DNA from 3 places in the Inquilinus sp. NPDC058860 genome. Region 3 is predicted to be linked to each of the others. Evidence: predicted binding sites of a transcription regulator. Region 3 holds the regulator's gene; each other region holds the start of a gene.
What was found. Region 3 encodes LexA, which represses DNA repair genes until DNA is damaged. Its sites were predicted from a motif close to ATGTTCTANTTTGGTTC; they were not measured.
Positions count from the first base shown of each region.

Region 1 (7,824 bases), on a different contig from region 3:
GCGCAGGGTCGACCGCACCAGGTTCAGGAAGCGGCGGAGGATGCGGTCCTCGTCCAGGTTGGTCACGGCGTCGAGCATGTGCTCGATCTCGACCAGCATGCCGCGGATCGCCACCTCGCGGTCGCCGGTCAGGTCCGGGTCGAAGCGGGTGGCGAACATGCGGACGATGGCGCGCGTCGTCTCGGGATGCGCCACCAGCGTGTCCTCGATCGTCTCCTGGCTGAAGGCGAAGCGGGCCTGGCGCAGGAACCTGGCGTAGGCGCGCAGGAGCGTGATCGAGCGCCAGTCGAGCCCGCCGGCCAGCACCAGCCGGTTCAGCCGGTCGTCCTCCATGTCACCGGTCCAGATCCGCTCGAAGGCGGTCTGGAACACGGCCTTGAGGCGGTTCAGGTCGATCGCGTCGCCGCTGCGGCTGCGCATCTCGAAATCATGGATCCAGACCGGTCCCTGGGCCTGGCCGATCGCCTGGATGTTGACCTCGGTCGGGAGCTCCGACACCACCTTGAAGCCGAGATGCTCCAGCATCGGCAGCACGTCGGACAGCGGCACCGGCGTGCCGCGGTGGTACAGCTTGAAGCGCAGCTCGTTCGGCGCCGCCTCGATCGGGCGGAACAGGTGCAGCCCGATCTCGCCGGCCTCGTCGATCTCCTCGATCCGCTCGATGTCGACGATCGCCGCCGCCGGCGTGGTCTCCTCGCGGTAGCCGGCCGGGAAGGCGTCGGCATAGCGGCGCAGCAGGATCAGCCCCTGCTCCTCGCCCTTGGTCTCGACCAGCGCCGACTGCAGCAGGTCGGACCAGCTGCGCCCGGCCTCGACCAGCCGCTCCTCGATCACGTCGACCGGCTCGCCAGGATCGCTTCCAGGGGTGCCGGCGCCGGGCTCGGTCTTGATCAGGAAATGGACGCGGGCATGCGCCCCTTCGGTCATCTGCGTGGTGAAGGCCGTGACCGGGCCGCCATACGCCTTCTGCAGGATCTTCTGGATGCGGTGGCGCAGGTCGGTGTTGTAGCGGTCGCGCGGCACGTAGACGAGGCAGGAGACGAAGCGCCCGAACGGGTCGCGGCGCACGAACAGCGCCGTCCGCTGCCGCTCCTGCAGGTGCAGGACGCCCATGCCGATGTCGAGCAGCTGCTCCTCGGAGATCTGGAACAGCTCGTCGCGCGGATAGGTGTCGAGGATGTGGCCCAGCGCCTTGCCGTCATGGCTGCGCGGGTCCATCCCGGCGCGCGCCAGGGTGCGGCTGACCTTGGTCCGCAGATAGGGGATGTCGCGGGCGCTGCGGCTGTAGGCGACCGAGGTGAACAGGCCGACGAACATGTGGTCGCCCACCACCTCGCCGGCCTCGTCGAAGATCTTGACGGTGAAGACGTCGAGATGCACCGGCCGGTGCACCGTCGCCTTCAGGCTGGCCTTGGTGACGGTCAGCGGCGCGGTGCTGCGCAGCATCGACTGCGCCTCTTCCGACATCCGGTCGTAGCGGCGGGCGCCGTCGAACACCGAGACCTCGGCCTGGCGCAGGATGCCCAGGCCGCTGTCCGGCACGATCGCGATCTCCAGCCCGTCCTCGGTGCGGGCGAAGTCGTAGCGGCGATAGCCCAGGAACGTGAAATGGTCGTCCTCGAGCCATTCCAGGAAGGCGATGATCTCGCGCGTCTCGCCGGGGTCGACCGGCAGCGCCTCGTGGTCCAGCTCCTCGAGCACGGCGCGGATCCGCTGCCGCATCGCGCTCCAGTCCTCGACCGCGGCGCGGACATCGGCCAGCACGGCCCGCAGCGTCGCCGCGATCCGGTCGAGCGTCGCCTGGTCGGTGCGCTCGTCGATCTGGACATGCATGAAGCTTTCCGCAGGCGTGCCTTCCGGCGCCGCGGCCGGGTCCTGCACGTCGCTCAGACGGCCCTGGGCGTCGCGGCTGACGGCGACGATCGGATGCACCACCAGATGCACGGTCAGGCCGAGCTCGGACATGGCCGCGGTCACCGAATCGACCAGGAACGGCATGTCGTCGTTGATGATCTCGACCACGGTGTGCGGGCTGCGCCAGCCATAGTCGTCATAGACCGGGTTGAAGATCCGGATCTTGACCTCGCCCTTGCGGCGCTCGCCGCCGAACTGCAGCAGTCCGAGGGCGACGCTGTAGAGGGTGTCCGTGCCCTCGCGCAGCACGTCGTGCGGCGGCACGTTGCGGAAGTACAGGCGGGTGAACCGCTCGGCCATTCCTCCCTTCGCCGGGTCGAGCCGCTGCTTGGCCAGGGCGACGACGCCATCGACGATTTCGGCCTTGTGCTGGTCGGCCTTCGACATCCTGCAGACTCCAGAGAGCGTGCGGCCCGGCCCCTCTCGAAACCGTGTTGGGCCGCATCAGGGCCCCAAGGGCATACAATCAACCCGGGTAAAAGGAAACCGCCGAACCGTGACGGTTCGACGGCATTCTCGGGCGATTTCATCAGACAATTCCGGGGCTTAGGACATCCCGGATCACAAAGTCTCCGCAATCCGGTCTGAAATAACCCGACTTTGGTCCGGAACGTTCGCTTGTAACGCCGGCTGGACGGCGGCCCCGCTTCACCTGTATGGAAGAAACTGTATTGGAAGAAATGATTCCGCCGCCAGAACGAGAAAGAGAGCGCGTGTTGTCGACCCGTCATCGCCCCTCGCCGGCCCTCTTCATCGCATTCGCCGCGGCGACCCTGCTGGGCGCCTGCCAGACCTCCCAGCAGCAGGTGCAGATCCCGCCCTACGATTTCCCGCAAGTGTCGACCCAGTGGCATGACGGCATCAGCGTCGTCTACACCGGCACGCTCCAGGTCGGCCGGCCCTGCACCGTGCTGCGCCGCGACGACGGCAGCGAGGTGTCGATCCAGGGCAAGCCCGTCCCGGTCCGGATCGGCGATCGCGTCACCGTCTCCGGCCCGACCGCGAAATGGTCGCTGTGCCAGACGCTGGAGACGATCCGCGCCGACAAGGTCGACGTCATGACCAGCGCCTATCTGCCGGCGGCCGGCGGCACGGCCGTGACCGTGGCCCCCGGCGCCGTGGTGGTGCAGCCGACGCCCTGAGCACGGCCGGGCTGGCGGCGTAGAGATTTCCGGGCATACTCCCGCCCGGACACGGGAAGGGAGGCCCGGATGCTCTACGCCATTCTCTGCTACAACTCGGAAGAAGCCGTCGGCGCCTGGACCCAGGCGGAGGACGACGCCGTCATGGCCCGGCTCGACGTCGTCCACAAGCGCCTCGCCGCGGAAGGCAAGCTCGGCCCCGCCGCGCGGCTGGCCTTCACCGCCGACGCGACCACGCTGATGAAGGGCCAGCAGCAGCCCCTGGTGATCGACGGCCCCTATGCCGAGACCAAGGAGCAGATGCTCGGCTTCTACCTGGTCGACTGCGAATCGCGGGACGAGGCGGTGGCCATCGCCCGGGACCTGGCCCAGGCCAATCCGGGCGCCGGCGGCTACGAGATCCGGCCGATCCGGCTGTTCCTGCCTGGGATCCGCGGGGGCTGACCGGCCTCGGGGCCGGCAGCGCAGATCACCGCCATGTCCGAATCGGCGATCGCTTCCAGATCAAGCCGATGCGCGTCCGCGATGGCCGCGTCGTCGAGCCCTGGCCACGCGAAGGGAGTGTGAGGGAGGCCCGGACTCGCGCGGCTTGACTCTCCGGCGGCGTGGTGGATTCATATTAGAACAAATATGGAACATCGTGCCTTGCCATGTCCGCCCTCGCCGCCCTGCGCGAGCGCCTGAACCGATACGGATCCGCCGTCGAGGATCCGGGAGTCCTGCCGCTCGCTTTGCCTCCGATCGACGGCCGCCTGCCGCGCGGCGGGCTGCCGCTCGGCCGGCTGCACCGGGTCGCCGGCGCCGGCGGTGACCCCGCCGGGGCGCCGGCCACCGGCTTCGCCGCGCGCATCCTGGCCCGGCTGCAGCGGCGCGGGCCGGTGCTGTGGTGCGCCGTGGCCGACGATTTGTACCCGCCGGCCCTGGCCGCGCTGGGGCTGGATCCCGACCGGCTGGTCCTGGTCCGGCCGCGCGACGAGACAGGGGTGCTGGCGGTGGCGGAGGAGGCTTTGCGCACCCGCGGATTCGGCGCCGTGCTGGCCGAGGCGACGCGGGCCGAGCTGCTGGCCGAGCGCCGGCTGCAGCTGGCCTGTGAGGCGCACGGCACCACCGCCTTCCTGCTGCAGCGCCGCCCGGTCGCGCCGCGGGCCGGGCGGGACGGCATCGTCCGGGCGAGCGCTAGCGCCGCGGTGACGCGCTGGGCCGTGGCCCCGGCGCCGAGCGGCGGCACCGCCGCCTGGGTCGGGCCGGCGCGCTGGGAGCTGGCCCTGACCCACAGCCGCGGCGGCCGGCCCGGCCGCTGGATCGTGGAGACCGAGGATGGGACGGATCGTCTCGCTGTGGTTGCCGAACTGGCCGATCACGCGGCTGCGGCTGACCACGCCCCCCGACGCCTGGCCGGCTGAGCCGGTCGCGATCGTCGAGACCGTCGAGCAGCGGCGCCAGGTGGTGGCGGTGGACGACCGCGGCTGGGCCGCCGGCATCAGGCCCGGGCAGAAGGCGACCGATGCCCGCGCCGTGCTGCCGGCGCTGGCCCTGGTCCCGGCCGACCATGCCGCCGATGCCCGGGCGCTGGCCCGGCTGGTGCGCTGGGCCGGCCGCTACAGCCCCGCCGCGGCCCCCTGCCCGCCCGACGGGCTGTGGCTCGACATCACCGGCTGCGCCCATCTCTGGGGCGGCGAGGATGGGCTGGTGGCCGACCTCGCCGGGCGGCTGCAGCACCGGGGCCTGCCGGCACGCATCGCCGTCGCCGGCAGCTTCGGCGCCGCCTGGGCGCTGGCGCATCACGACAAGGCCGAGCGGCGGATCCTGCCGGACGGGGCCGAGCGCGAGGCCCTGGCCCCGCTGCCCATGGCGGCACTGCGGCTGGACGAGGACGAGGTCGCGGCGCTGCGGCGGATCGGCCTGACCCGGATCGGCGAGCTCTTGGCGGCGCCGCGCGCCGGCCTGGCCCGCCGCTTCGGCGCCGGGCCGCTGCTGCGGCTGGACCAGGCGCTGGCCCGGGCGGAGGAGACGGTCGGCTTCCGCCGGCCGCCGACACCCTGGTTCGCCCGCCTGGCCTTCGCCGAGCCGATCGGCACGCCGGAGGACCTGCAGCGCGCCCTGGCCGCCCTGGCCGCCGATCTCTGCGCCCGGCTGGAGGCGCGGATGATGGGCGCGGCGCAGTTCACGGCCGCCTTCCACCGGGTCGACGGCCGCTGCCAGACCGTCGCCATCCGCACCGCGCTGCCGGTGCGCGACCCGGCCCGGGTCGGGCGCCTTCTGGCCGACCGGCTGGACCGGGTCGATCCCGGCTTCGGTGTCGAGGTGGCGACCTTGCGCGCCGACCGCGTCGCGCCGGTGGCCGGCCGCCAGTCGGGCTTGAGCACGCTGGAAGGCGAAAGCGCCGGGATCGACGATCTGGCCGGCTTCGTCGACATCGTCGGCAACCGCATCGGCTTCGACCGGATCTGGCGCCCGGCCGCGGTCGAGAGCCACCTGCCCGAGCGCTGCGTCGCCCCCCGCCCGCCGCTGGCGCCGGACCAGGGCAGGCCGGGGCGGCCCGCCGGGCCCTGGCCGCCCGGCTGGGTGCGGCCCTTGCGCCTGCTGCGCCGGCCGGAGCCGATCGAGGCCATCGCCCAGGTGCCGGACGACCCGCCGAGCAGCTTCCGCTGGGCCGGCGCCACGCACCGCGTGCGCCGCGCCGACGGGCCGGAGCGCATCGCCTATGAATGGTGGCGCCAGGCCCGGCCGCAGGACCGGACCGAGCCGGACATGATCCGTGATTACTACCGGGTGGAGGACGAGACCGGCCGCCGCTTCTGGGTCTACCGCGCCGGCCCCTACCTGCCGGGCCGCCCGCCGCGCTGGTTCCTGCACGGGATGTTCGACTGATGGCGACGGTTTCGTCCCGTTCCTTTGTTGTCATGCCCGGGCTTGACCCGGGCATCCAGGGCGGCAGGAGCCGCTCTGGGTGGCCCCTGGATCGCCGGGTCAAGCCCGGCGATGACAGAAGAGAGCGGTGGGTTGCGCTGCCGGCGGCCCCATGACCGCCTATGCCGAGCTGCAGGTCACCACCAACTTCTCCTTCCTGCGCGGCGGGTCGCATCCGGAGGAGCTGGTGGAGACGGCGATCCTGCTGGGCCTGTCCGCCATCGCCGTGACCGACCGCAACACCCTGGCCGGGATCGTCCGCGGCCATGTCATCGCCAACCGCGACGAGGACCGGCAGAAGGCCTGCCGCATCCCCTACATCGTCGGCTGCCGGCTGGACCTGGCCGACGCGCCGAGCCTGTTGTGCTATCCGACCGACCGTGCGGCCTACGGCCGGCTGTGCCGGCTGCTGACCATCGGCAACCGGCGGGCGAAGAAGGGGCAGTGCGACCTTGCCTCCGCCGACCTGCCGCCCTGGCTGGACGGGCAGATCCTGGTGGCATTGCCGCCGGACCGGATCGACGACGCCTTCGCCGACCATCTGGCCCGGCTGCGGGCCGAGACACCGAAGCGCCTGTTCCTCGCCGCCAGCCACCGCTACCGCGGCGACGATGCCCGCCGCCTGGCCGATCTGGCCGAGCTGGCGCGGCGGGTGCGGGTGCCGCTGGTCGCCACCAACGACGTGCTGTACCACGTGCCGGAGCGGCGGCGGCTGCAGGACGTGGTCACCTGCATCCGCGAGCACTGCACCATCGACGACGCCGGCTGGCGGCTGGAGGCCAATGCCGAGCGGCACCTGAAGTCGCCCGGCGAGATGGCGCGGCTGTTCCGCGACCACCCCGAGGCGCTGGAGCGGACGGTCGAGATCGCCGAACGCTGCCGCTTCAGCCTGGACGAGCTGGGCTACGAGTATCCCGAGGAGATCGCCCCGGACGGCGTCTCGGCGCAGGAGCGGCTGGAGCAGCTGACCCGGGAGGGCGCGGCGCGGCGCTATCCCGGCGGCGTGCCCGAGAAGGTCCAGGCCCAGATCGACCGCGAGCTCGACCTGATCGGCCGGCGCGACTATGCCCCCTTCTTCCTGACCGTGGCCGACATCGTCGCCTTCGCCAGCCAGGAGAAGATCGGCATCCTGAACCAGGGCCGCGGCTCGGCGGCCAACAGCGTCGTCTGCTACTGCCTCGGCATCACCGCCATCGACCCGGTGCGGATGGACCTGCTGTTCGAACGCTTCGTCAGCGAGGAACGCCACGAGCCGCCCGACATCGACGTCGATTTCGAGCACGAGCGGCGCGAGGAGGTGATCCAGCACATCTACGAGAAGTTCGGCCGCCACCGCACCGCCCTGACCGCGACCGTGATCTGCTACCGCACCCGCGGCGCGGTGCGCGACGTCGGCAAGGCGATGGGCCTGTCGGAGGACATGATCGGCGCTCTGTCCGGCTCCGTCTGGGGCTGGAGCATGACCGGGCTGGACGAGGGCCAGGTGCGCGAGGCCGGGCTGGACCCGGCCGATCCCCGGCTGCGCCTGGCGCTGGAGCTCGCGGTCGAGCTGATGGGCTTTCCCCGCCATCTCAGCCAGCACACCGGCGGCTTCGTCTTCGCCCGACGGCGGCTGGACGAGATGGTGCCGATCGAGAACGCGGCGATGGACGACCGCACCGTCATCTGCTGGGACAAGGACGACCTCGACGCCGTCGGCATGCTGAAGGTCGATGTGCTGGCGCTGGGCATGCTCACCGCCCTGAAGCGCGGCTTCGACCTGATGAACAAGCATTATCCGGAGCGGTACCCGGAGCCGCTGACCCTCGGCATGACGCCGCGCGAGGATCCCGAGGTCTACGAGATGCTGAGCCGCGCC
Region 1 is NZ_JBHYMS010000004.1:45,194-53,017, reverse strand. Features, by position in the region: gene ACFW16_RS04070 (NAD-glutamate dehydrogenase) at 1-2,301, opposite strand, end outside; gene ACFW16_RS04065 (DUF5818 domain-containing protein) at 2,631-3,056, shown strand; gene ACFW16_RS04060 (YciI family protein) at 3,126-3,500, shown strand; gene ACFW16_RS04055 (ImuA family protein) at 3,707-4,459, shown strand; gene ACFW16_RS04050 (DNA polymerase Y family protein) at 4,374-5,927, shown strand; gene ACFW16_RS04045 (error-prone DNA polymerase) at 6,079-7,824, shown strand, end outside.
Region 1: a site for LexA is predicted at 3,679-3,695, ahead of ACFW16_RS04055 (ImuA family protein). Genes of this name have one in related genera too.

Region 2 (7,824 bases), on a different contig from region 3:
CCGTCGCCCTGCTCGGCGAGTCCGGCTCGGGCAAGAGCGTGACCCTGCGGACGCTGCTGCGTCTGCATCCGAAGACCGCGCGCATCGGCGGCACGGTCGCCGTGGACGGGCGCGACGTCCTCGCCCTGTCGGCGGCCGAGCTGTCCGCCTATCGCGGCCGCGTCGCCTCGATGGTGTTCCAGGACCCCGGCCTGGCCTTCGACCCGGTGTACCGGATCGGCGACCAGATCGCCGAGGCGGTGGTCCGGCACGAGCACGTCTCCCGCGCCGAGGGACGCCGCCGGGCGCTGGAGCTGTTCGAGCGCGTGCGCATCCCCTCGCCGGAGCGCCGGCTGGACAACTATCCGCACGAGATGTCGGGCGGCATGCGCCAGCGCGCCATGATCGCCCTGGCCCTGGCCTGCCGGCCCAAGGTGCTGCTGGCGGACGAGCCGACCACCGCGCTCGACGCCACGGTGCAGATCCAGGTCCTGCTGCTGCTGCGCGAGCTGCAGCGCGACTTCGGCCTCGCCATCCTCTTCGTCACCCACGACATCGGCGTGGCGGTCGAGGTCGCCGACCGGATCGCGGTGATGTATGCCGGCCGCATCGTCGAGACCGGGCCCTGCGCCGCGGTGATCCGCGAGGCGGCGCACCCCTACACCCGGGGCCTGCTGGCCACCCGGACCAATCATGCTTTGGCAAAGGGCGGGCGGCTGGACGCGATCCCGGGCGCCCCGCCGGACCTCAGCGCCCCGCCGCCGGGCTGCGCCTTCGGGCCGCGCTGCCAGCGCTTCGCCGACACCTGCGCCGCCGCGGAGCCCGCGCCGGTCGACCTGGCACCGGGACATTGGGCCCGCTGCGTGCGGCTCACCGCCTGAGCGGCAGCCCTATCTCTCCAGTAGCCGGGCCAGGCGGCGGACGGCGGCGGGAACCGGGCCGATGACCGGGACCGCGAAGCGCCGCTCCAGGGCGCCGGCGGCGCGGCCGAGCGGGCCGCCGCCGATCACCACCGCCTCGGCCCCGTCCCGCTCGATCGCCAGGACGACCGCATCGGCCAGGGCCTGTTCCAGCCGTTGCGGATCGGCGACCAGCGCGGCCGGGTCGCCGGGCGTCAGGCGGATGCCGGTGTAGAGCGGGCCCAACCCCAGGGCCCGGGCCTTGGCATCGATCGCGGCGGCGAGGCCCGGGGTCGTGGTCGCCACGCCGAAGCGGCGCCCGCCGGCCGCGGCCTCGAGCATCCCCGCCTCGCAGAGGCCGACCACCGGAACCGTCACGCTGCCGCGCAGCGTGTCCAGCCCGGGATCGCCGAACGCCGCCACGATCATCCCGGCCGCTCCGGCGGCCCGGGTGCCGATCGCGACGACCTGGTCCGCCGAGGCGGCGAGCGCGGCCTCGTCGAGGATCATCGGCACGCCGGACGCGGCGGTCGTGCCTTCGACCGCCATGCGATCGCCGGCCTCGGCCTGGGCGAGCGCCACCATCATCGCGGTGGTGGCGTGGCTGGTGTTGGGGTTGATCAGCAGGATGCGCGGCGCCGGGCCCCGCATCCCGCGGTCGTCAGCTGTCGATGGCGTCAGAACGGGATCTCGTCGTCGAGATCGTCCGCCATCGGGCCGCGGCCGCCGCCCGACGACCCGCCACCGGAGGAGCCGCCCCCGGACGATCCGCCACCCGAGGACCGGCCGCCGCCGCCATAGCCGCCACCACCGTAGCCGCCGCCCGAACCGCCCTCGTCCTCGAAGCCGCCACCCCCGCCGCCACCGCCGCCGCCCTCGCGGCCGTCGAGCATGGTCAGCTCACCCCGGAACGGGCGCAGCACCACCTCGGTGATGGTGCGCTCAGCGCCGCTCTGGTCGTTGAATTTCCGGGTCTCGAGCTGGCCTTCGATATAGACCTTCGAGCCCTTCTTCAGGAACCGCTCGACCACCCCGACCAGCGCGTCGTTGAACACCGCGACGCGATGCCATTCGGTGCGCTCCTTGCGCTCGCCGGTGTTGCGGTCCTTCCAGTTCTCCGACGTCGCGACCGAGAAATTCGCCACGCGCCCGCCGTTCTGGAAGGACCGGATCTCCGGATCGCGGCCGAGATTGCCGATGAGAATGACCTTGTTGACGCTGCCAGCCATGATCCAGACCTCACGCTATACCAATCAGGGGCGGACCCTAGACGGATGGTCCGCCGATTCCAATCACGTTCGAGCCCCCGCCAGGCTCATTCCTTGCGGCGCGGCCGCGGCGCGCGTCCGGGCTTGCGCAGTGCCGCCAGCCAGGCGCCGACCGCCGCCGCCAGATCCCGGGTCGGCAGCACCAGCGCCGGCACCTTGGTGTCGTGGATGTTGCGCAGCACCGACTGGGCGCCGCGGATCTCCAGCGCATAGAGATTGCCGGTGATCGGCTCTCCGCCCTCCCCGGCCTCGCCCAGGCGCCCGGCCACCCGGGCCGTCCAGGCGGCATCGCCGCGCAGGTCGGTTTCGAGGAAGTCGGCCAGGATCGGCGCCGCGGTGCCGGGCACGACGCGGGGCCGGCCTGTAGCGTCGCGGGTGACCTCGATCGTGCTCTGCTTCCGTTTCATCCCGGCCTCTCAGTTCGGGAACGCGGTGTTGACCGCATCCTGGCCGCGGCGCCGGATCGTGCCGATCCTGATCTCGAACGGCCGGCCGCGATCGTCGCGGCAATAGCCGTCGCCCTGGCTCCCCCCGTCCGGTGCGGCCCCGTTCGGTGCAGAGGGCCCGAGCACGCCCCAGGCCGGATGCTCGCCGGTCTGGTTGCGCCAGGCGTAGAGAATCGAGCGCAGGACCGCCTCGGCCGAGCAGTCGTCGGGATAGAAGGTCGACCGCTTGCGCCGGCCGTTGCTGAAGATCACGGTCGCGTCATAGACCTCGTCGCCGCGATGGGCGGTTTCCTCCACCCGGTCGACCGTGCCGGTCGGCAGCCCGGCGGCGCGCGAATGGAACCCTTTCGGGTCTCCGCTGCGCCCGATCTCGCCGCAGAAGATGTGGCTGAGATTGACCTGGGGGTCGCTGCGGCTCCACAGCCGCTTGCCGGGGTCGCCGCAGTCCAGCGTCGCGGCCATCGAGTCGCCGGCCCACGACAGCAGCAGAAGCACAACCCAGCAGACCCGACGGATCATGGAATCTCGCACCGAAGGCCTCGGGATTCTGCCCCTGGAAGGCTGTGGACAGGCATCCTATCCCGCTTTCCGCTTGACCGCAACGTTCCCGATATGTTCGAGTTCCGCCGTCGGACTCGCTGCGGTCCGGAGCGCGGCCGCAGCCTCTGCAGCGATCCGACAGCCGGGCCGGAGTCGCTTTCGGGCTTCGCCCGCCCCATATTGCACGTCGGCGTGCCCGGACTCCGGGGACGCCCTTCCCGCATGAGTGATCTGGCGATGCACAAGTCCATCAGCGTCCGCGGCGCGCGCGAGCACAATCTGAAGAATGTCGATGTCGATCTGCCGCGCGACCAGCTGATCGTGATCACCGGCCTCAGCGGCTCCGGCAAGTCCTCCCTCGCCTTCGACACCATCTATGCCGAGGGCCAGCGCCGCTACGTCGAGAGCCTGTCGGCCTATGCCCGCCAGTTCCTCGAGCTGATGCAGAAGCCGGACGTCGATTCGATCGAAGGCCTGTCGCCGGCGATCTCGATCGAGCAGAAGACGACCAGCCGCAACCCGCGGTCGACCGTCGGCACGGTGACCGAGATCTACGACTACATGCGGCTGCTGTTCGCCCGCATCGGCGTGCCCTATTCCCCGGCCACCGGCCTGCCGATCGAGAGCCAGACGGTCAGCCAGATGGTCGACCGGGTGATGGCGATGGGCGACGGCACCCGCCTGTACCTGCTGGCCCCGATCGTGCGCGGCCGCAAGGGCGAGTACAGGAAGGAGCTGCAGGAGCTGCGGGCCCGCGGCTTCCAGCGGGTCAAGGTCGACGGCACCCTGTACGAGATCGAGGACGTGCCGGCGCTGAACAAGAAGCTGAAGCACGACATCGAGGTGGTGGTCGACCGGCTGGTGGTGCGTGACGACCTGGGCAACCGCCTGGCCGATTCGATCGAGACCGCGCTGGGCCTGGCCGAGGGCCTGGCCATCGCCGAGAACGCCGACAGCGGCGACCGCACGCTGTTCTCGTCGAAATTCGCCTGCCCGGTCTCCGGCTTCACCATCCCGGAGATCGAGCCGCGGCTGTTCTCCTTCAACAGCCCGCACGGCGCCTGCCCGGCCTGCGACGGCCTGGGCGCCAAGCTGGTGTTCGACCCGGAGCTGGTGGTGCCGGACGAGGGCCGGACCCTGGCCAAGGGCGCGGTGGCGCCGTGGGAGGGGTCGTCCTCGAAATACTACCATCAGACGCTGGAGGCGATCGCCGCCCATTACGGCGTCAGCACCACCACGCCCTGGCGCGACCTGCCGGAGGCGGTGCGCAACACCATCCTGTACGGCTCCGGCAAGGACTCGATCACCTTCCGCTACGACGACGGGCTGCGCACCTACAAGACCGAGAAGCCCTTCGAAGGGCTGATCCCGAACATGGAGCGGCGCTACCGCGAGACCGACAGCGCCTGGACGCGGGAGGAGCTGGCCAAGTACCAGGGCACCCGGCCCTGCGAGACCTGCGGCGGCGCCCGGCTGAAGCCCGAGGCGCTGGCGGTGAAGATCGACGGGCTGCATGTCAGCCAGGTGGCGGAGAAGTCGATCGCCGAGGCCGGGCAGTGGTTCGCGGCGCTGAACGCCAAGCTGTCGGTCAAGGACCAGGAGATCGCCTACCGCATCCTGAAGGAGATCAACGAGCGGCTGACGTTTCTCAGCGCCGTCGGCCTCACCTATCTCACCCTCGCGCGCGGCTCGGGCTCGCTGTCGGGCGGCGAGAGCCAGCGCATCCGCCTGGCGTCGCAGATCGGTTCCGGCCTGACCGGCGTGCTCTACGTGCTGGACGAGCCGTCGATCGGCCTGCACCAGCGCGACAACGAGCGGCTGCTGGGCACGCTGAAGCGGCTGCGCGACCTCGGCAACACCGTGCTGGTGGTCGAGCATGACGAGGACGCGATCCGTGCCGCCGACTACCTGGTCGACATGGGGCCCGGCGCCGGCGTGCATGGCGGCGTGGTGGTGGCGCATGGCACGCCCGAGGAGGTGTTGCGGGCGCCCGACAGCATCACCGCGCAGTACCTGACCGGCGTCAAGCGCATCGAGGTGCCGGTGACTCGCCGCCCCGGCCACAAGGGCCAGGTGCTGAAGGTGGTCGGCGCCCGCGGCAACAACCTCAAAAATGTCACCATGGAGGTGCCGCTGGGCACCTTCACCTGCGTCACCGGCGTGTCCGGCGGCGGCAAGTCGACCCTGGTGATCGAGACCCTGTACAAGGCGCTGGCCCGGCAGCTGATGGGGGCGCATGAGCACCCGGGGCCGCACGATGCGATCGAGGGCATCCAGTTCCTCGACAAGATCATCGACATCGACCAGTCGCCGATCGGCCGCACGCCGCGGTCGAACCCGGCCACCTACACCGGCGCCTTCACCCCGATCCGCGACTGGTTCGCCGGGCTGCCGGAGGCGAAGGCCCGCGGCTACGGGCCCGGCCGCTTCTCCTTCAACGTCAAGGGCGGCCGTTGCGAGGCCTGCCAGGGCGACGGCGTCATCAAGATCGAGATGCACTTCCTGCCCGACGTCTACGTCCAGTGCGACGTCTGCAAGGGCCATCGCTACAACCGCGAGACGCTGGAGGTGCTGTACCGCGACAAATCGATCGCCGAGGTGCTGGAGATGACGGTCGAGGAAGGGGCGGAGTTCTTCCGCGCCGTGCCCTCGATCCGCGACAAGATGGAGACGCTGCACCGGGTCGGCCTCGACTACGTCAAGATCGGCCAGGCCGCGACCACGCTCTCGGGCGGCGAGGCGCAGCGGGTGAAGCTGGCAAAGGAGCTGTCGCGCCGGGCCACCGGCAAGACCGTCTACATCCTGGACGAGCCGACCACGGGCCTGCATTTCGACGATGTGCGCAAGCTCCTGGAGGTGCTGCACGAGCTGGTCGACCAGGGCAACACGGTGATCGTGATCGAGCACAATCTCGAGGTGATCAAGACCGCCGACTGGATCGTCGACCTGGGCCCCGAGGGCGGCGACGGCGGCGGCGAGATCATCGCCGCCGGCACGCCGGAGGATGTGGTGCGCGCCAAGCGCAGCTATACCGGCCAGTACCTGGCGCCCTATCTGCAGCAGGCCCGGCAGAAGCAGCGGGCGTAGGAGATTGCAGGGGATCGGTTCATGAAGGTGATTTACAGAATCACGTATCCGAATTGGAAAATCTATGTCGGCAAGGATTTGACCAACTCCATAACCTATTTCGGCAGTCCGAATCCGGAATTGCTCGAACGCGACTTTCCTCCGGAGGCACGCAAGACCTTCACGATAACGCGACAGATACTATGGGAGTCCGACACAGCCTCTGATTCCGTAGTCAGTGCTGAAGAAGTTCGCTTTATCCGTGAGTTGCATGCAAACGATCCGAAGGTTGGCTACAACCGATGGCCACGGTTCAGAGACGAGACAGATCGTCGTGATACCCAGAACTTTCGCGAGCGAGCCGGACCACTTCGCGCGGCGACGGCAGGCCGTATCCAAGGTGAATCCGCGGATCTGATCCGGGCCGGTCGCGACAACCGATGAGTGTCGTGATCGGGCCCTGTGAATGCCGTGGTCCCACTCAAAGCAGCGATGCGCGAATGTCATAGGGGCCGCGCGAGGGCATGATCCAGGACAACGGCTTCCCAGATCCAGCTCAGCCGGTTACGATGATCCAGATCGATCCCTTATGCCATCGCGCCGCAGCCTGGATCCCCGATCCGGCGCTCCGGCGCAGGAACGGGAGGCCGACATGAAGCTCCTTTCCCTTGCCGCCGCAGCGCTGCTGATCGCGTCACCTGCCCTCGCCTGCCCCTACAGTGCGCAGGCCGACGCCAAAGGCGGACAGAGCCAGATCCAGGCCGGCCAGACGCAGATCCCGCAGACGCCGGCGCCCGACAAGAAGGGCTAGACAGGCCCCATCCGGGGGCAGCGTCAGGCCAGGAACGGCCCGGGCAGCGCCAGGGCCTCGGCCAGCCCGTCGCCGAAGGTCGCGATCGGCTGGGCCAGGCGACCGGCCGGCGGCCGGTGCAGCATCCAGGCCCGCACCCGCGGCTGGAAGTCCGCGGCCTCGACCACCTCGACCGCGTCCCGCCAGCGGCTGTCGGCGAAGGCGGAGGGGGTGAGGATGCCGATGCCGAGGCCGCGGGCGACCAGCGACATCCGCAGATCGGCGCTCAGCGCCTCGATCGCCACCTGGAACGGCAGCCGCTCGGCCTCGAAGCGCTGCCGCAGATAGACGCGGAAGCCGCAGCCGCTCTCGTTCATGATCCAGGGAAAGCGCGACAGCTCCGGCAGGGTGGCCGGCTTCGGCACGCCGAGCGAGGGCGCCGCGACCAGCAGCACGCGCTGGACGCCGAGATCCTCGCCGACCACATCCTCCGGCGGGCTGACGCCCTCCGGCAAACACACCGCGGCCGCGTCCAGCTCGCTGCGCGCCACCTGGTCGACCAGCCGCACCGACCAGCCCGAAGTGACGCGGAGCGTCAGCTGCGGGAACTCGGCGCGCAGCCGGTCGAGCGGCACCGACAGCGCCGCCTCCGACAGATACGGCATGACGCCCAGCCGGAACTCGCCGCGCACCGCGCCCCCGGGCGCCACGGCGGCGCGCAGATCCTCCAGCGAGCGCAGCACCCGGCGGCCCTGCTCATAGGCCTCGCGCCCAGCAGCGGTGGGCTTCAGCGGCTTTGACTGGCGGTCCAGCAAGGCCGCGCCAAGCCGCTCCTC
Region 2 is NZ_JBHYMS010000007.1:90,475-98,298, forward strand. Features, by position in the region: gene ACFW16_RS07005 (ABC transporter ATP-binding protein) at 1-860, shown strand, start outside; gene ACFW16_RS07010 (aspartate/glutamate racemase family protein) at 870-1,529, opposite strand; gene ssb (single-stranded DNA-binding protein) at 1,556-2,107, opposite strand; gene ACFW16_RS07020 (hypothetical protein) at 2,194-2,553, opposite strand; gene ACFW16_RS07025 (EndoU domain-containing protein) at 2,563-3,111, opposite strand; gene uvrA (excinuclease ABC subunit UvrA) at 3,370-6,219, shown strand; gene ACFW16_RS07035 (hypothetical protein) at 6,241-6,642, shown strand; gene ACFW16_RS07040 (hypothetical protein) at 6,851-7,009, shown strand; gene ACFW16_RS07045 (LysR family transcriptional regulator) at 7,033-7,824, opposite strand, start outside.
Region 2: a site for LexA is predicted at 3,194-3,210, ahead of uvrA (excinuclease ABC subunit UvrA). Genes of this name have one in related genera too.

Region 3 (7,824 bases):
ATCTGGAAGGGTTGAGAACCGGCGCCTAGAGGCTGTCGCGCTCGACCAGGGCGATGTCGAACAGCCGGCCTTCGATCCGGTGGTTGGAATCGGCGAGCCGGGCGGCGATCTGGCCGATGGCGTGGCGCACCATCTCGGCCATCGGCTGGCGGACAGTGGTCAGGCGATAGCCGGGCCAGGCGGCCAGCGTCATGTCGTCGAAGCCGACGATGCCGATGTCCTTTGGCACGGCCAGACCGCGTTCGCGGCAGGCGTCGAGGGCGCCGAGCGCGAGAATGTCGTCGCCGCAGAACACCGCCTGCGGCCGGTACCGGTCGAGCAAGGCGTGCAGGCCGCGGCGGCCGTGCTCATGCGAATAGTCGCCGGCGAACTCCACGGCCAGGGGCCGCAGGCCTGCCGCTGTCAGCCCCTGGGCGAAGCCCGCGGCGCGGTCGATCGACGACGAATCGGCCGCGGCTCCGCCCAGGAAGGCCAGCTGCCGCAGGCCGCGCGCCAGCATCGCCTCGGCGACCAGGCGTCCGCCCGCGACATTGTCGACCGTCACCACCGGCACCGACGCCTCCGCCCGGCCGAACACATGCACCACCGGCAGCCCGGCGCGGGCGCAGGACTCGGCAAAGCCCTCCGGCGGCGCGGAGGTGGCGATCAGCACCGCGTCGACGCTGTATTGTAGCATCATGTCGAGGGCGGAGCCGGCGCCGCCGTCCTCCGACAGGTTGGCGATCAGCGGCCGCAGCCCGCGGCGCTGCAGCTCCCGCGTGAACAGGTCGAACACGTCCATGAAGGCGGGATTGGCGAAATGGCTCGAGACCAGCCCGACCAGCTCGGTCCGGCCGGTCATCAGGCTGCGCGCCAGCTGGTTGGGGCGATAGCCCAGCGCCTCGGCGGCGGCCAGCACGCGGGCCCGCATCCGGGGCGAGACGCTGGCGTCCTTGGTGAAGGTGCGGGAAACGGCCGAGATCGACACGCCGGCCGCCTCGGCGACCTGCTGCGCCGTGACCCGTTCGGCGCCGCCGGCCCGATGCCGGGTCCGGCCGCTCATGGCCCGCCGCCCTCGAGTCCGCGCCCGATCAAGGCGACGCGGCCGGCCGGGCGCGGGCGAGGCGCAGCAGCGTCCCGTTGTGGTCCTCGCTGATCAGGACGCTGCCATCCGCCAGCTCGGCCAAGCCGAGCGGCGCGCCCTGCGGCCTCACGCCCTTGGCGGCGTCCCAGCCCGAGACGAGCGGCTGCGGCTCGCCCTGTGGAAGGCCCCGATCGTCGATCGCCAGCGCCACGACCCGGTGCCCGGTGTCGCGATAGCCGTGATAGGTCATCAGCACCCGGCCCTCGAGGCCCGGCAGCGCCGATCCGCGATAGACGAGCATGCCGAGGGGCGCGGCATGCGGCGGCAGCAGCAGGGTCGGCACCTCGACCCGGCTGCAGTCGAAATGCGGGTATTCGGGGCTGGGCTTGCGGTCATCGTAGCAATAGGGCCAACCGTAATCGGCGTTCTCGCGAAGCACGGTGTAGAAATCATGCGGCAGCGCCTCGTCGGACAGGCCGGGATCGGCCTGGTCGATGGCGTCCCGCGCATTCACCAGGGCCAGCGGCGTGCCGTTCGGCAGCACCGCGAGCGCCATGCTGTTGCGCAGCCCGCGGGCGAAAGGGGCGAGCGTGCGGGCATCCGCGGGAAGGGCGTCGGCCGCCACGCGCAGGACGCTGCCGCGCGGCGGCGTGCCCCCGGTCTCCGGGCAGGGCTTGGCGGGATCCGGGGCCGAATCGTCGGCGCGCTCGCAGTGATCGGTCGCGGAACCGACATTGACGAAGAGGGCGCCGTCCGACGCCAGGGCCAGTGCGGCGAGGGGATGGCGGCCATCGTTCGGCAGGCCGGTCACCACGTCGCGCAGCGCGGCGGCCGGCTGCTCTGCCTTCGGGTCGACGGACACGACCCGGCCGGCCAGGCCGAGCAGCAGCGTCCCGTCCGCCGTCGGCACCAGGCCGTTCGGCCGGTCCAGCCTGGTCAGCAGCACCTGCGGCGCCCCGCGCCCGCCCTCGGGGAGGCGCAGCAGCCGGCCTCGTCCCTTCTCCCAGCTGCCCATGTCGGCGACGTAGATGTCGTCCCCGATCACGGCCACGCCGCGCGTGAAGCCGAGCCTGGACGCGACGAGGCCGACGCAGAGCCCGTCGGGGGTGCGAAGCGAGACCTTCGGAAAGCCGTCGCAGTCGCCGGAGGTGCGGTAGATGCCGGCGGCCTGTGCCGGAACGCCGGCGAAGATGCCGACACAGGGCAGGGCGAGTGCCAGCAGGCGAAGCAGCGATCGGCGCGGAATCATGCACGGACGTCCGGTGCGTTGCGGAACGCTGCACAGAGGACCGGACAAAGCACTATCCGGCAAGTCCGGACTGCGCCCGCGGGCAGCCTGCAGCGGCCCGTCGGGTCGGTCGTCGCCTGATCTTACGAATAGGTCCGCAGCAGCCCGACCAGACGCCCCTGGATGCGGACGCGATCGGAGGGCAAGTAGCGGGTCTCATAGGCTGGGTTGGCGGCCTCCAGCCCGACCGAGGCGCCCTTCTTGCGCAGCCGTTTCAGCGTCACCTCGTTGTCGTCGACCAGGGCGACCACGATGATGCCGGGATCGGCCGCGTCGCAACGTTTGATGATGACGGTGTCACCGTCCAGGATCCCGGCCTCGACCATGCTGTCGCCGGCGACTTCCAGGGCGTAGTGCTCGCCCGGGCCGAGCAGCGAGACCGGCACCTCGGCATAATTGGAATGGTCGCGCAGCGCCTCGATCGGCATGCCGGCGGCGATCCGGCCATAGAGCGGCAGGCGCACGCCGTGCTCGGGGCCGGCGAGATCGGCGCGTTCCAGCTTGCGGCCGGGCAGGGCGGCATCGGACCGCACCGGCCGGAAGGGAACGACATTGTCGTCCTCGGCCGGGGCCGTCGCCGGCGCGTCCGACTTCAGGCAGTCCGGCAGTCGCAGCACCTCCAGCGCCCTCGCCCGATGCGGCAGCCGCCGAATAAAACCGCGTTCCTCGAGGCCGGTGATCAGTCGATGGATGCCCGATTTCGACTTCAGGGCCAGGGCATCCTTCATCTCGTCGAAGGATGGACTGACGCCGTCCGCCTCCAGGCGGCGGTGAACGAACAACAACAACTCCTGTTGCTTTCGCGTCAGCAAGGCATCCTCCGTTCGCAGAGGCCGCGGCGCGGCCGAATCCCTGGAGAGAACATTAGGAGGAACAAAACAAAAACACAAGCGCCTAACTGTGGCACCGTCGGTTCTTTACTTCCTTGTAACGATCGGCGCGTCAGATCCCGTCGCCGAACAGCACCGCCTCCACGGCGCCGCCGCGCGCCGCAGCCGGGGCGCGGGGAGGGCGGATCACCAGCCCGTCGGCCGCGGCCAGCAGCGACAGCATCGAGCTGTCCTGGGTCGGGAACGGAGTGGCGACATAACCGGAATCCGTGCGTTCGATCCGCGCCCGCAGATAATCCTCGCGCCCGTCATTGGCCGGCAGGTCGCGGCCCAGCGTCGCAGTGACGCGGTTCTCCGGCGCCTCGGCCCCCTGCAGGGCCCAGACCGCCGGGCGCAGGAACAGCCAGCCGCAGACCATGGTCGATACCGGGTTGCCGGGCAGGCCGAGCAGCGGCGTGTCGCCAAGCCGGCCGAAGATCAGCGGCTTGCCCGGCCGCATCGCGATCTTCCAGAAGTCGAGCGCCAGGCCGCGCTCGCCCAGCACCGAGCGGATCAGGTCGTGCTCGCCGACCGAGGCGCCGCCGGTGGTGACGATCAGGTCGGCGCCATGGGCGCCGGCCGCCAGCGTCGCCAGCGAGTCGGCATTGTCGCGGGCGATGCCGAGATCGACCGGCTCGCCGCCGCAGCTGCGGATCAGGGCGGCCAGGGCATGGGTGTTGGAGCTGACGATCTGGCTGGGGCCCAGCGCCTCGCCCGGCAGCACGATCTCGTCGCCGGTCGCCAGCACCGCCACGCGCGGCCGGCGTCGCACCCGCAGCCAGGGATGGTTGGCCGAGGCGGCGATGCCGATGTCGCGCGCGGTCAGGCGCCGGCCGGGCTGCAGCAGCACCTCGCCGGCGCGGAAGTCGAGGCCGGCCTTGCGCACATGGCGGCCGGCGGCGACGCCCTCGCGCACCGTGACCCGGTCGCCCTCGGCGTCGGTGTCCTCCTGCAGCACCACGGCGTCGGCGCCGTCCGGCAGCGGCGCGCCGGTGAAGATGCGGACGCATTGTCCGGGATCGACCGAGCCCTCGAAGCGACCGCCGGCCGGAACCTCGCCGATCCGCCGCAGCGTCGCCGGCACGGCGGCGACATCGGCGGCCCGCACCGCCCAGCCGTCCATGGCGGAGACGTCGAGCGGCGGCTGGGTCAGCCGCGCCGCCACCGGCTCGGCCAGGATCCGGCCCAGCCCGGCGGGCAGGGGCACGGTCTCGGCCGGCAGGGCGGCGAAGGCGGCGAGGATGCGGGCGCGGGCCTCGGCGACCGGGATCATGGCTGGGCCTCCCAGGTGCCCGACCGGCCGCCGGATTTGTGCAGCAGCCGGAGGTCGGTCACGACCATGCCGCGGTCGACCGCCTTGCACATGTCGTAGACGGTCAGGGCGGCGACCGAGGCCGCGGTCAGCGCCTCCATCTCCACCCCGGTGCGATGGGTGACCTTGACCGTGGCCTCGATCTCGACCCGGCTGTGCTCGGCGTCGCAGCGCAGCGCCAGCTCGACGCTGGACAGCGGCAGCGGGTGGCACAGCGGGATCAGGTCGGATGTGCGCTTGGCCGCCATGATGCCGGCGATGCGGGCGATGCCCAGCACGTCGCCCTTGGCATGGCCGCCGGAGGCGATCAGGGCCAGCGTCTCCGGCTTCATCTCCACCCGGCAGCCGGCCCGCGCCACCCGCACCGTCGTGTCCTTGCCGGAGACGTCGACCATGCGCGCCTGGCCGGCCGAATCGAAATGGGTCAGCTCGCCGGTCATGCCGCCGAGGACCTCGCGTCCGGCGTGAGCAGGGAGCGGGTGGCGGCGGCGACGTCGTCGTGGCGCATCAGGCTTTCGCCGATCAGGAAGGTGGTGGCGCCGACGCGGGCCATCCGGGCCAGGTCGGCCGGGGCGGACAGCCCGCTCTCGGCCACCAGCAGCCGGTCGCCCGGCACCTGCGCCGCCAGCGCCTCGGTGGTGGCGAGGTCGACCTGCAGGGTCTTGAGGTTGCGGTTGTTGATGCCGAGCAACGGCGAGCGCAGCTTCAAGGCCCGGTCCAGCTCGGCCGCGTCATGCACCTCGACCAGCACGTCCAGGCCGATGTCGATCGCCGCCTGCTCCAGCTCCCGCGCGGTGGCATCGTCCAGCGCCGCCATGATCAGGAGGATGCAGTCGGCGCCGAGCGCCCGGGCCTCGACGACCTGGTAGGGATCGATCATGAAGTCCTTGCGCAGCACCGGCAGATCGACGGCAGCGCGGGCGGCGGTCAGGTACTCGTCGGCGCCCTGGAAATACGGCACGTCGGTCAGCACCGACAGGCAGGTGGCGCCGCCGTCGCGATAGGCACGGGCGAGGGCCGGCGGGTCGAAATCCGGGCGGATCAGCCCCTTCGACGGCGAGGCCTTCTTGATCTCGGCGATCAGGCCGTAGCGGCCTTCGGCCTGGGCCCGGCGCAGCGCCGCGACGAAGCCGCGCGGCGGCGCGGCCCGGTCGGCGAGATCCGCCAGCCGCCTCATCTCGGCCGGCGGCACCGCCGCCTTGCGGGCCTCGATGTGCCGGCGCTTGTCGGCGACGATGCGGGTGAGGGTGTCGCTCATGCCGTTCCCTGGCTCGTGATCCGGGCCAGCCGCTCGAGGACATGGGCGGCCGAGCCGTCGTCGATGGTGCGGGCCGCGAGGGCGGCGCCGTCGGTCAGTGTAGAGACCCGGTCGGCGACGATGAAGCAGGCTGCGGCATTCAGCAGCACGATGTCGCGATAGGCGCCCTGCGCCCCGCCCAGCACGGCGCGCAGGGCGGCCGCGTTGGTCGCGGGATCGCCACCCTTGAGGTCCTCGGGCACCGCTCGGCGCAGCCCGGCATCCTCGGGCGTCACGGTCAGGCGCCGGATCTGGCCGCCGCGCAGCTCCGCCACCGCGGTCGGGCCGGTGGTGGTCATCTCGTCGAGCCCGTCGCTGCCATGTACCACCCAGGCGGTCTCGCTGCCCAGCTGGTTCAGCGCCTGCGCCACCGGCTCGACCCAGGCCTCGGCGAAGACGCCGAGCAGCTGGCGCTTCACCCCGGCCGGGTTGGCCAGGGGGCCGAGCAGGTTGAAGATGGTGCGGGTGCCCAGCTCCTGCCGTGCCGGGCCGACATGGCGCATGGCGCTGTGATACAGGGGCGCGAACAGGAAGCCGATCTGGGCTTCCCACAGCGCCTCGCGCATCACCTCGGGCGGCGCCTCGACATTGACGCCCAGCTCGGCCAGGACGTTGGCCGCGCCGGTCAGGCTGGAGGCGGCGCGGTTGCCGTGCTTGGCCACCGGCACCCCGGCGCCGGCCAGGACGAAGGAGACGGCGGTCGAGACGTTGAAGGAGCCGGAATTGTCGCCGCCGGTGCCGCAGCAGTCGATGGCGCCGTCCGGCGCGTCGATGGTCACCGCCTTGTCCCGCATCACCCGGGCGGCGGCGGCGATCTCCTCCGGCGTCTCGCCGCGGACCCTGAGCGCCATCAGGAAGCCGCCGATCTGCGCCGGCGTCGCCTCGCCCGACATGATGATCTCGAAGGCGGCGCGGGCGTCGGCGGCGTCCAGCGGGCGACCGAGGGCCGCCTTGGCGATGAAGGGTCGCATCTCGGTGGTCATGCCGCGTTCCGCCGCTCGGCGATGGCCAGGAAGTTCTGCAGGATCTTGTGGCCGTATTGCGAGGCGATGCTCTCCGGATGGAACTGCACGCCGTGGATCGGCAGGGTCCTGTGCCGCAGCGCCATGATCACCCCGTCCTCGGTCCAGGCCGTGGCCTCCAGGCTGTCCGGCATGCTGTCGGGCTCGATCGTCAGCGAATGGTAGCGGGTGGCCTCGAAATTGTCGGGCAGCCCGGCCAGAACGCCGCCGCCATGGTGGTGCACCGGGCTGATCTTGCCGTGCATCGGCTCCGGCGCGCGGACGATCCTGCCGCCGAAGACCTGGCCGATCGCCTGGTGGCCCAGGCAGACGCCGAACACCGGCACCCGGCCGGCGGCGGCCTGGATCAGGTCCATGCAGATCCCGGCCTTGTCCGGGTCGCAGGGGCCGGGGGAGATGACGATGCCGTCGGGCCGCAGCGCCAGCGCCTCGTCGACCGTCAGCGCGTCGTTGCGGCGGACCTCGGTGTCGGCCCCGAGCTCGCCGAGGTAATGCACCAGGTTGTAGGTGAAGCTGTCGTAGTTATCGATCAGCAGAAGCATGGGAGTCGCCCTTTCGAGGCGTGGGAATGGGGAGGAGCGGCGGCGATCCGGCCGGCCTCACCATCGATGCAGCAGGGGGCGATGCTGCTGCTGCGAAAGGATGCGATCTCTAGACATGACCCATGGGCCGGTTGCCGTTGCGCGGCCGGTTGGCGAAGCGTACCGCATCTTCGGCGGCGCGCACCAGCGCCCGCGCCTTGTTGCGGGTCTCCTGGTACTCGCCCTCCGGGCTGCTGTCGGCGACGACGCCGCCGCCGGCCTGGATATAGAGCGTGTCGTCCTTCACCACCGCGGTGCGCAGGGCGATGCAGGTGTCCATGTCGCCATTGGCGCCGAAATAGCCCATCGCCCCGGCATAGATGCCGCGCCGCGCCACCTCCAGCTCGTCGATGATCTCCATCGCCCGCACCTTCGGCGCGCCGCTGGTGGTG
Region 3 is NZ_JBHYMS010000019.1:36,074-43,897, forward strand. Features, by position in the region: gene ACFW16_RS15355 (TetR/AcrR family transcriptional regulator) at 1-29, shown strand, start outside; gene ACFW16_RS15360 (LacI family DNA-binding transcriptional regulator) at 26-1,042, opposite strand; gene ACFW16_RS15365 (PQQ-dependent sugar dehydrogenase) at 1,071-2,312, opposite strand; gene lexA (transcriptional repressor LexA) at 2,435-3,163, opposite strand; gene glp (gephyrin-like molybdotransferase Glp) at 3,294-4,493, opposite strand; gene moaC (cyclic pyranopterin monophosphate synthase MoaC) at 4,490-4,972, opposite strand; gene trpC (indole-3-glycerol phosphate synthase TrpC) at 4,969-5,790, opposite strand; gene trpD (anthranilate phosphoribosyltransferase) at 5,787-6,812, opposite strand; gene ACFW16_RS15395 (anthranilate synthase component II) at 6,809-7,393, opposite strand; gene trpE (anthranilate synthase component I) at 7,503-7,824, opposite strand, start outside.